DNA from 2 places in the Sphingomonas sanguinis genome. Region 2 is predicted to be linked to the other one. Evidence: riboswitches for the same ligand, from Rfam matches in the RefSeq annotation. Region 2 holds a riboswitch; the other holds the start of a gene.

Region 1 (5,049 bases), 950 kb from region 2:
TGATCCACGGTCGCCGGGACTAAGGGCTGACACTGTGGCGCCTTCGCTGGCCACCATGCGGGATACCGTCGACCTCCGGCACCTGCGACAGATCGTCGCGGGGCTGGACGAGGGGGTGATCCTGGTCGATCCCGATCAGAGTCTGCTCTGGGCGAACGACGCCGCGCTGGCGATGCACGGGGTCGAGCGTCTGGAGCAGCTCGGCCGGACGGTGGACGAGTATCGCAGCCGTTTCCGCCTTCGCTACCGCAACAACCACCGGCTGGAGGCGGACGACTATCCGGTCGAACGGGTCGCGGCGGGCGAATCCTTTTCCGAGGTCGTGGTCGAAGTCGCGGTCGAGGGCGAGAAGGACCCGCGCTGGGTGCATCAGGTGCGCAGCCTGGTGCTGAACGACCGCGACGACGGCGAGCCGACCTGCGTCGTCCTGATCATCCAGGACGTCACCGCCCGTTACGAGGCGGAGGATCGGTTCGAACAGTCGTTCAACGCCAACCCGGCGCCCGCAATCATCTGTCGTCTGGCCGACCTGCGGTTCGTCAAGGTGAACCAGGGCTTTGTCGAGATGACCGGATATCCGCGCGACCAGGTGCTGTGCCGGACCGTCTACGACATCGACGTGCTGCGCGGCGCCGAGCGGCTGGAGCTGGCGAAGGAGCGGCTGGCCGAGGGGCGGACCATACCGCAGATGGAGGCGGAGCTGGCGCTGCCGGGCGGCGGGACCAAGCTGGTCATCGTGGCGGGCCAGCCGATCGACATGGGGGACCAGCCCTGCATGTTGTTCACCTTCGCCGATCTGGAGCCGCGCCGAAAGGCCGAGTCGGCGCTGCGCCACAGCGAGGAGCGCTTCACCCGCACCTTCCAGATGGCGCCGGTGCCGATGGCGATCGGTGCGCGCGATGGCCATGTGCTGTGCGAGGTCAATGCCAGTTTCGCCGAGCTGACCGGATATGGCACGACCGAGATCATCGGGCGCTCGCTGGCCGCTGTCGGACTGTGGGCGAACGACGCGGCGCAGACCGAGATCGAGGCGGCGATCGACGACGGTCGCGACCTGCGCGGGGTCGAGGCGCGGATCGTCGCCAAGGACGGCGGGTGCAGCGACTGCCTGGTGTCGACCGAGCTGATCACGCTGGGCGACGACACCTGCGTCCTCTGGGCGTTCCAGGACATCACCCAGCGCAAGGCGACCGAGCTGGAGCTGGTCGAGGCGATCGACGCGGTGATGAAGGACACCAGCTGGTTCAGCCGGTCGATCATGGACAAGCTGGCCCGGCTGCGCGCGCCGCAGGACGAACTGGGCGGCGCGAGCCTGGACGATCTGACCGCGCGCGAGCGCGAGGTGCTGGGCCTGATCTGTCGCGGGCTGGACGACAAGAGCATCGCGCGGGCGCTGGGCGTATCGGGCAACACGGTGCGCAACCATGTCGCGCGCATCTACGCCAAGATCGGCGTGAACCGCCGCACCGCCGCCGCCGCCTGGGCGCATGCGCGTGGCTTCGACGGCGAGGGTGCGCTTGGCCGACGGGAGATGCCCGCATGAGCGACAAGAATTTCAGGAATCCGACCGATCGCGTGCGTCATGCCAAAGGGGCGGCACGCGAGACGATCGGGAAGCTGATCGGCGACGACGCCGCCATCAGCCAGGGGCGCAAGGAACAAGAGGCGGCGGCCCGCACCAAAAAGGCCGGTCCCGCCCAAGAACCGAAAGAACAGGAGTGAATATGGCTACGCATGTAACGCCCGGCTATGCGCCGGTGGAAGAGGGCGCGATCGTCCGCGCGACCCGTCGGATTTCGTGGGGCGCGATCTTTGCCGGTGTGGTGATCGCGGTCGCGGTCCAGCTGGTGATGGGCATCCTCGGCACCGGCATCGGCCTGTCGATGGTCGACCCGGTCCAGGGTTCGACGCCGGGCGCGGCGGGCTTCGGCATCGGGGCGGGCCTGTACTGGCTGATCACCACCGTCGTCGCGCTGGGTGCTGGCGGCTATGCCGCGGCGCGCGTGTCGGGCGTGACCGAGAAGTTCGATGCGTTGGTCCACGGCCTGGTCGTGTGGGGCGTCACGCTGCTCCTGACCCTGTATCTGCTGACCTCGGCGGTCGGTGGGATCATCGGTGGCGCGTTCCGTACCGTCGGCGCGGTCGCCGGTGCCGCCGGTTCGACCGTGGGCGCGGCTGCTCCGAAGGTCGCGCAGGTCGCGGGTGTCGATCAGAATGACGTGCAGGCCGAAGCCGCCAAATATCTGACCGAAACGCCTGCCGATCCGGCTCAGATGACCCCGGAACAGGCGCAGAAGGAAGTCGCCAAGCAGCTGCCCGCCATGGCGCGTGGCGGTGCGGACGGCGCCCGGGCCGAAGCGCGCGTGGTCGACATCGTCGCCGCCCAGCGCAAGATCAGCCGCGACCAGGCCCAGGCCCAGGTGAATCAGGCCAAGGCCGAATTCGTCCAGACCAAGAATGAAGCGGTCGCAAAGGCCAAGCAGGCCGCCGATGCCGCCGCCGGGGCTGGTGCCAAGACCTCGTTCATCCTGGTGCTCGCGCTGCTGGTCGGCGCCGGTGCCTCCGCCTTTGGCGCAACGGCGGCCAGCCGCCGTCGTCTGCGCTGAGTGTCCGCGGCGGGCCAGCGTATCCGGCCCGCCGCACCCCCCTTTTTTCGAGGAGATCGCCATGACCAAGAAGATCGCTCTGGGTGCTACCCTGTTCGCCGTGCTGACCCTGTCGGCCTGCAACACCGTGAACGGCGCGGGCCGCGACCTGCGCTCGGCCGGGTCCGCGATTTCGGACGCGTCGGGCGAGAACAAGCCGAAGAAGTAGCGGGAAGGGCAGGGGCGATGCGTCCCTGCCAATCCTCCCCGTCCCGGGGAGGGGGACCATGCGAAGCATGGTGGAGGGGGCGCGCCGCGAGGTGCGCCCTTTACCGCATCCCCCCTCCACCACCGCTGCGCGGCGGTCCCCCTCCCCGTACCGGGGAGGATTTTCTATGGCCTTCCGGCGCGTCCGCCTCGACCAGTTCGACGACCTCGAACCGATACCCGACCCAGCCGCGCTGCCGCACCGCCTCTGCCATGGCGGCATCGTTCGCCATCGCCGCCTTGCGCGACTTGGCATGGCCCCAGAACACTTCTGTCTTGCCCCCGCCCAGATCGGCGACGATCCGCCAATAATGGGTGAAGGGCTGCGATGTCGGGCCGATCGTCTTCACATAGCCATCGGGCATCGTCGCGATCAGATAACGGTTCCTGCGTGCCATGCCGCCGCCATAGCGCAACGACGCCGCGACCTCATCCCGCTTGACGCCCTCCATCGCCGCCGCGTAGCGATACGGGGCCGGAATGATCCGGCGATATGATCGCGCCGGTTCTCCCGACAAGGGAGATTAAAAGGGAACACGGTGAGGGGGCTTGGCTCCCCAAATCCGCGGCTGTCCCTGCAACTGTAAGCGGTGAGCGGCGATGCACGGATCGGCCATGGGCGCGATCCAGCCACTGGGGCAACCTGGGAAGGCGCATCCGTCCGCGATGACCCGTGAGCCAGGAGACCTGCCGGCGTCAGGTCGCTCATGCCCGGTCCAGGGGATGGTCGAGGCTAGGTCTGTTCCGACGAGCGACGCCATAAGTGGCGGAGGCGCATGGGTGGCCCTGTGGAATGCGGAAAACGGCGTGCCGCACGCAGGGCACCCGGCTGCCCGAAATCGGGCGGCAAGGCCTCGGCTTGTTCGCGACAAGACGCTATGGGCTTTGAAATGATATATCGTAACAGATTCGGACAGGTTCCTATGGTCCTGTGGGGTGGCGCGGCGCTTCTGCTGGGGGCGACGCAGGCAAGGGCGCAAAAGGCCGAGGAGCAGGGGGGCGACGCCACCGTGCTGGTGATCGGCACGCGGGAGAAACAGGCGCTCGACACACCCAATGCCACCGGCAGTCGCCTGGGCCTGACACCGCTGGAGACGCCCGCCAGCATCGCATCGCTCGACGGCGGGACGATCCGCGCCCAAGGCGATGTGTCGATCGTCGAGGCGGAAACGCGCGCGCCCGGCCTGTCGAGCGTCGCCAATCCCGGCAATGGCGGCACGGCCCTGTCAGCGCGAGGCTTTTCGGGGCAGGGGTCGGTGCTGCAACTGGTCGACGGCGTGCGGTTGTTCCCGGCGGCGGGGACGATCACATTCCCGACCGATCCCTGGATGGTCGAGCGGATCGATGTGCTGGGCGGCCCTGCCTCGGTCCTCTACGGGCAGGGCGCGCTGGGCGGCGCGGTCAATGTCGTGATGCGTGCGCCCACCGCGCAGACCCATGGGCAGGCCGAGATCGGCTATGGCGGGCAGGACAGTTTCCGCGCCGCCGCCGGGCTGGGCGGGCCGCTGACCCCGACGCTCGGCTACCGGGTGGATGCCAGCTATCGCCGGTCGGATGGCTATGTCGATCGGGGACGGTCGGACAGCGTCGCGCTGTCAGGTACGTTGCGCTGGACGCCGTCCTCGACACTGGCGGTGACGGTGCGCGGCGATCATGGCGACCAGCGGCCCATGACCTATTTCGGCACCCCGCTGATCGACGGGCGGCTCGACTTGGCGGTGCGGGATCGCAACTATAATGTCGGCGACGGGCGGATGCGGTTCCGCGACGACCGTGCCTCGATCCGGGTCGACTGGACGCCGAGCAATGCGATCAGCCTGTCCAATATCGCCTATGTCCTGACCAGCGACCGCTTCTGGCGCAATCTGGAGAATTATTGCTGGGTCGGTGCGAGCGGCGCGTGCGCGGACGGATCGACGGGCACTCCGGCCACGATCCGCCGAAGCAGCAATTACGGCATCCGCCACGACCTGACCCAATGGGGCGATCAGGCCAGCGTGACGTGGCGCACGGGACTTGCGCCGGGCATCGCCAACGCGCTGGTCGTCGGGGTGGACGCCAATCTGGTCCGCTTCACCCATGAGAACGACTTCGGCTCGGTCGAGCAGGTCGATGCGGTCGATCCCTTAGCCTTCGATCCCGGCCGTTTCCTCGATACGCAGGGAATCGCCCCACGCTATCGCACCCGCACCACCGC
Region 2 (5,049 bases):
TGCTCGGTACGGCTTTGCTCGCCTACAGCCTGGGCCTGCGCCACGCGGTCGATGCCGATCACATCGCCGCCATCGACAATGTCACGCGCAAGCTGATGCAGGACGGCCAGAGGCCTATCGCGGTCGGCCTGTGGTTCGCGCTCGGCCATTCCGCCATCGTCCTGATCGCCGCGACCACCGTGGCGCTGGCGGCGAGCACTCTGTCCGACTTCGAGGCGTTCGGGCAGAGCGGCGGGACCATTGCCACCATCGTCTCGGCCAGCTTCCTTTTCGCCATCGCAATCATGAACCTGATCATCCTGCGCGATGTCTGGACCCGCTTCCGCCGGGTGGCGCGGGGCGAGCCGATGGCGGAGGCCGATGCCGACATGATGTTTTCGGGGCAGGGGCCTTTGTCGCGTCTGTTCCGGCCGCTCTTCCGGCTGATCCGGCGCAGCTGGCACATGGCGCCGCTGGGGTTCCTGTTCGGGCTGGGCTTCGACACCGCGACCGAGGTGGCGATCCTGGGCCTGTCGGGTTCGCACGCGGCGGACGGGGTGTCGCTGGCGACGATCCTGGTATTCCCGGTGCTGTTCGCGGTCGGCATGGCGTTGATCGACACGGCGGATGGGCTGGTGATGCTGGGCGCCTATGAGTGGGCGTTCGTCCATCCGCTTCGCAAGCTCTACTACAACATGACGATCACTTTGGTCTCGGCGCTGGTTGCGCTGGTGATCGGCGGCATCCAGGCGACCGCGCTGCTCGCCGAGCGGTTCGGCTGGACGGCGGGGCCGTTCCGCTATGCGGGCGCGCTGGCCGAGCATTTCAACGTGCTGGGCTTCGCGATCGTCGGGCTGTTCGTGGTCTGCTGGGGCGCGAGCTTCCTCCTCTATCGCTGGCGCGGGTTCGCGGCGATGGAGGCGCGAATTGCCAAGCCCGGCGCGGCGGGATAAATGCCGCTGATCGGAGGGTGATAAGCCGTCCGAAGATCGCGCCGGTGCCCGCAAGGGCTTTAAACGGGAATGGGGTGCAAATCCCCGGCTGTCCCTGCAACTGTAAGCGGTGAGCGAGCGATGCTGGTGCTCTTATGAGGGCACGGCCACTGGAGTGATCCGGGAAGGCGCATCCCTTCGCTTTGACCCGCAAGCCAGGAGACCTGCCGGCGTCATGGTCGCTCTTGCCTGGACCCAGGGGGTGGTCGGGGCACGGTTCTCCGTCGGGGAGCGACGAAGCCATGCGGCCGGGGCCGCATCGGTCGCCGGTTCAGCGGGGTGGACGCATGTCGCGCGCCCGTCCGTCACCGCTCTGGCGATCGGCCCCGCGTCCGCGCTCGCTCGTCCGGCGCGTCGGAGAATTACCATGCGTGACCTTTCCAAGGTCCCCGTCACCATCGTCACCGGCTTTCTGGGCGCAGGGAAAACCACGCTTATCAGCCATCTGATTCGCAACGCGGGCGGCCGTCGCCTGGCGGTGGTGGTCAACGAATTCGGCACTTTGGGCGTCGACGGCGACATCCTGCAATCCTGCGCCATCCCCGATTGCCCGGCGGAGAATATCGTCGAGCTGGCCAATGGCTGTATCTGCTGCACGGTCGCCGACGACTTCATCCCGACGGTCGAGAAGCTGCTGGCCATGGAGCCGCGCCCCGATCACATCCTGATCGAGACCTCGGGTCTGGCGCTGCCCAAGCCGCTGTTGAAGGCCTTCGACTGGCCCGCCATTCGCTCGCGCATCACCGTTGACGGCGTGGTGGCGCTAGCCGATGCCGAGGCCGTCGCGGCGGGCCGCTTCGCCCCCGATCTCGACGCGGTGGAGGCGCAGCGGGCCGCCGACCCCAGCCTCGACCATGAAACGCCACTGTCGGAGGTGTTCGAGGACCAACTGGCTTGTGCCGACATCGTCCTGCTGACCAAGGCGGACCTCGCCGGGCCGGAGGGCGTCGCCAAGGCCCGCGCGATCATCGCCGCCGAAGCCCCGCGCCCGCTGCCGATGGTCGAGGCGGTCGACGGCATCGTCTCTGCCGAGATCGTGCTGGGCCTAGAGGCGGCCGCCGAGGACGACATCGCCGCACGCCCCTCGCATCATGACGGCGCGGACGATCACGAGCATGACGATTTCGACAGCATCTCGGTGATTCTGGGCGAGGTGGACAGCCCCGAGGCGATCGCCACGCGCATCGTGACGCTGGCCGAACAGCAGGATATCCTGCGGGTGAAGGGCTATGCCGCCGTTACGGGCAAGCCAATGCGGCTGCTGGTCCAGGCGGTCGGCCGCCGGGTGCGCACCAGCTACGACCGCCCCTGGGGCGCGGGCGAGCCGCGCGGCACGCAACTGGTCGTCATCGCCGAGCATGACCGCATCGACCGGCCTTCGATCGAGGCCGTGCTGAAGGGCTGAACACGTGCATCTCGTCTTTCGCGAGAGCCATGGGCTGGAGGAACAAGCCGTTCCACAGGATCTGGGGCAGCGCCCCGGTGACGTGGTCGTGCTGTCCTTCTCCGACAGCGACCTCAGTGCCTTTGCGGCGGGCTGGCGGGCGGGGGGATTTTCCTGGTCGCTGCGGCTCGCCAATCTGGCGGCCTTGATCCACCCGCTGTCGGTCGACACCTATGTCGAGCAGACCTTGGTGCATGCGAAGGCGATCCTGATCCGGCTGATCGGCGGCGCGGCCTATTGGGATTACGGCCTGCGTGAGGTCGAACGGCTGGCGCGGGAGCGGGGGATCGCGCTGGCGGTGCTGGCGGCGGACGGGCGCGAGGACCGGCGGTTGGTGGCGGCGTCGACCGTGGATGCCGGGTTGGTTCGGCGGTTGACGGCGTTGTGTGATGCGGGCGGGGCAGATGCGGCGGCTTTGGCTTTGCGTGAAATCGCGGCGTTGTCGCCTGTGGCTCTTGCCCCTCCCCAACCCCTCCCCCTGCCGGGAGAGGGGCTTTTGCGCGAAACAGTCGCCCCGAGCATGCCCCTCCCGCAGGCGGGAGGGGATGGGGGAGGGCCCTCTCCACAAATCGCTCCCGTTGGCAGCTGGTCCCTCGAGGGCGTCGCTTGCCCCGCCGCGACCCTGCTTACGACGACCCGCCCCCGCGTCCTGATCACCTTCTACCGCGCCTATCTCGCCGCCGCCGACATCGAACCCATCGTCGCCCTCCACACCGCGCTGTCCGAACGCGGCTTCGACCCCATCGCCCTGTTCGTCCCCTCGCTGAAAGCCGAGGGCGCAGGCCCCTGGGTCGCGCGCTGGGTCGAAGCCCTCACCCCCGCCGCGATCATCAACGCCACCGCTTTTTCTGCACGCGGCGAGGACGACACCACCTCGCTCGACGGCGCAGGTGTGCCGGTCTTTCAGGTGGCACTCGCCACCAGCGACCGGGCGGGCTGGGAGGGCGCCGCGCGCGGCCTGTCGCCCGCCGACCTCGCCATGCACGTCGTCCTGCCCGAGATCGACGGACGCCTGTTCGCGGGCGTGGTCAGCTTCAAGCAGCCGGGAGAGCGCGACCCCGACTTCGATATCGCCCTGCGCCTCCATCGCGCCGAGCCCGGGCGGATCGCCGCCGTAGCGGACAAGGTGGCGGGCTGGGCGAGGCTGGCGGCGACTCCGGCGGCGGAGCGGCGCCTCGCGATCCTGCTGTCGACCTATCCGGGCAAGGACTGGCAGGCGGCGCATGCGGTCGGGCTGGACGGCTTTGCCTCGACTGCGGCGATCCTCGCCGATCTGGGTGAGGCGGGTTATGATGTGAAACCGCAGCCCGATCTGCCCGCCGCGCTGCTCGGCAACCGGATCGCCTGGCCCGTCGCCGCCTATCGCGAGGCCCTGGCCGCTCTTCCCGAAAGTCTGCGCGTCGACCTTACCGAAAGCTGGGGCGCGGTCGAGGACGACCCGCTGGTCGAGGGCGACTCCTTCCATTTTCCGGCCCTGACGCTCGGCAAGGCCATCGTCGCGCTCCAGCCCGAGCGCGGGCGGCGGGGGGCGCGGGCCGACGATTATCACGACCTCTCGCGCTGCCCGCGCCACGGTTACGTCGCTTTTTATCTTTGGCTCCGCGCGCAACGGATCGACGCGCTGGTCCATGTCGGCGCGCACGGGACGCTGGAGTGGCTGCCGGGCAAGGCGGTCGCGCTGTCCGATGGCTGCTGGCCGGAAGCGCTGACCAAAGACTGGCCGGTCCTTTATCCCTTCATCGTCAACGATCCGGGCGAGGCGGCGCAGGCCAAAAGGCGGCTGGGCGCGGTGACGATCGGGCATGTTCCCCCGGCGCTGGTGCAGGCGGAGACAGGTGCGGGGCTGGGGCGGCTGGAGGCGCTGCTCGACGAATATGCCAATGCCGACGGCCTCGACCCCGCCCGCCGCGACCGGCTGCGCGCCAGCATCGCCGAGGAGGCAGACAGCGTCGGACTGGGCGAGACGCTGGGGCTGGCGGGGGCGGAGGATCCGCTGGCGCGGATCGACGCATTCGTCTGCGACGTGAAGGACAGCCAGTTCGGCGAGGGGCTTCACGTCTTCGGGCGCGGTGAACAGGGCGTGGCGGAGCGGGCGGGGTTGCTCGCCGGGCTGGATGGAAAGCGCGTTCCGGCGGGGCCTTCGGGTTCGCCCTATCGTGGGCGCGCCGATGTGCTGCCCACGGGGCGCAACCTTTACGCCATCGATCCGCGCGCGTTGCCGAGCCGGGCCGCACATCTCCAGGGCGTGAAGCTCGCCGAGGAACTGATCCGCCGCCATATGCAGGAGGAGGGCGATCACCTTCGCACCCTGATCGTCGATCTCTGGGGCTCGGCGACGATGCGCACGGCGGGCGAGGAATTCGCCATGGCGCTGCACCTGATCGGGGTCGAGCCGGTCTGGGACCATCGTTCCGAGCGGGTGACGGGGTTCGAGGTGATGCCGCTGATGCGCTTCGACCGGCCGCGTGTCGATGTGACGCTGCGCGTGTCGGGGCTGTTCCGCGACGCCTTCCCGCATCTGGTCGCGCTGTTCGGGCAGGCGGTGCGCGCGCTCGGCCAGCGGGACGAAACGGCCGAATGGAATCCGTTCGTCGGACAGGCGAGCCCGCGCGTCTATGGCCCCGCGCCGGGACG

Evidence for each region. A riboswitch is a leader RNA that binds a small molecule or an ion and turns the genes downstream of it on or off. The one in region 2 is predicted to bind cobalamin.
Region 1: linked by a shared signal. The riboswitch ahead of KV697_RS11625 (TonB-dependent receptor) and the one ahead of cobW (cobalamin biosynthesis protein CobW) in region 2 are both predicted to bind cobalamin.

The regions. Positions count from the first base shown of each region.
Region 1 covers NZ_CP079203.1:2,497,521-2,502,569, reverse strand. Annotated here, with positions in the region: gene KV697_RS11655 (CsbD family protein) at 1-23, shown strand, start outside; gene KV697_RS11650 (PAS domain S-box protein) at 56-1,543, shown strand; gene KV697_RS11645 (hypothetical protein) at 1,540-1,722, shown strand; gene KV697_RS11640 (hypothetical protein) at 1,725-2,606, shown strand; gene KV697_RS11635 (entericidin A/B family lipoprotein) at 2,668-2,814, shown strand; gene KV697_RS11630 (hypothetical protein) at 2,915-3,250, opposite strand; cobalamin riboswitch at 3,339-3,561, shown strand; gene KV697_RS11625 (TonB-dependent receptor) at 3,776-5,049, shown strand, end outside.
Region 2 covers NZ_CP079203.1:1,547,171-1,552,219, reverse strand. Annotated here, with positions in the region: gene KV697_RS07115 (HoxN/HupN/NixA family nickel/cobalt transporter) at 1-932, shown strand, start outside; cobalamin riboswitch at 958-1,157, shown strand; gene cobW (cobalamin biosynthesis protein CobW) at 1,339-2,376, shown strand; gene cobN (cobaltochelatase subunit CobN) at 2,381-5,049, shown strand, end outside.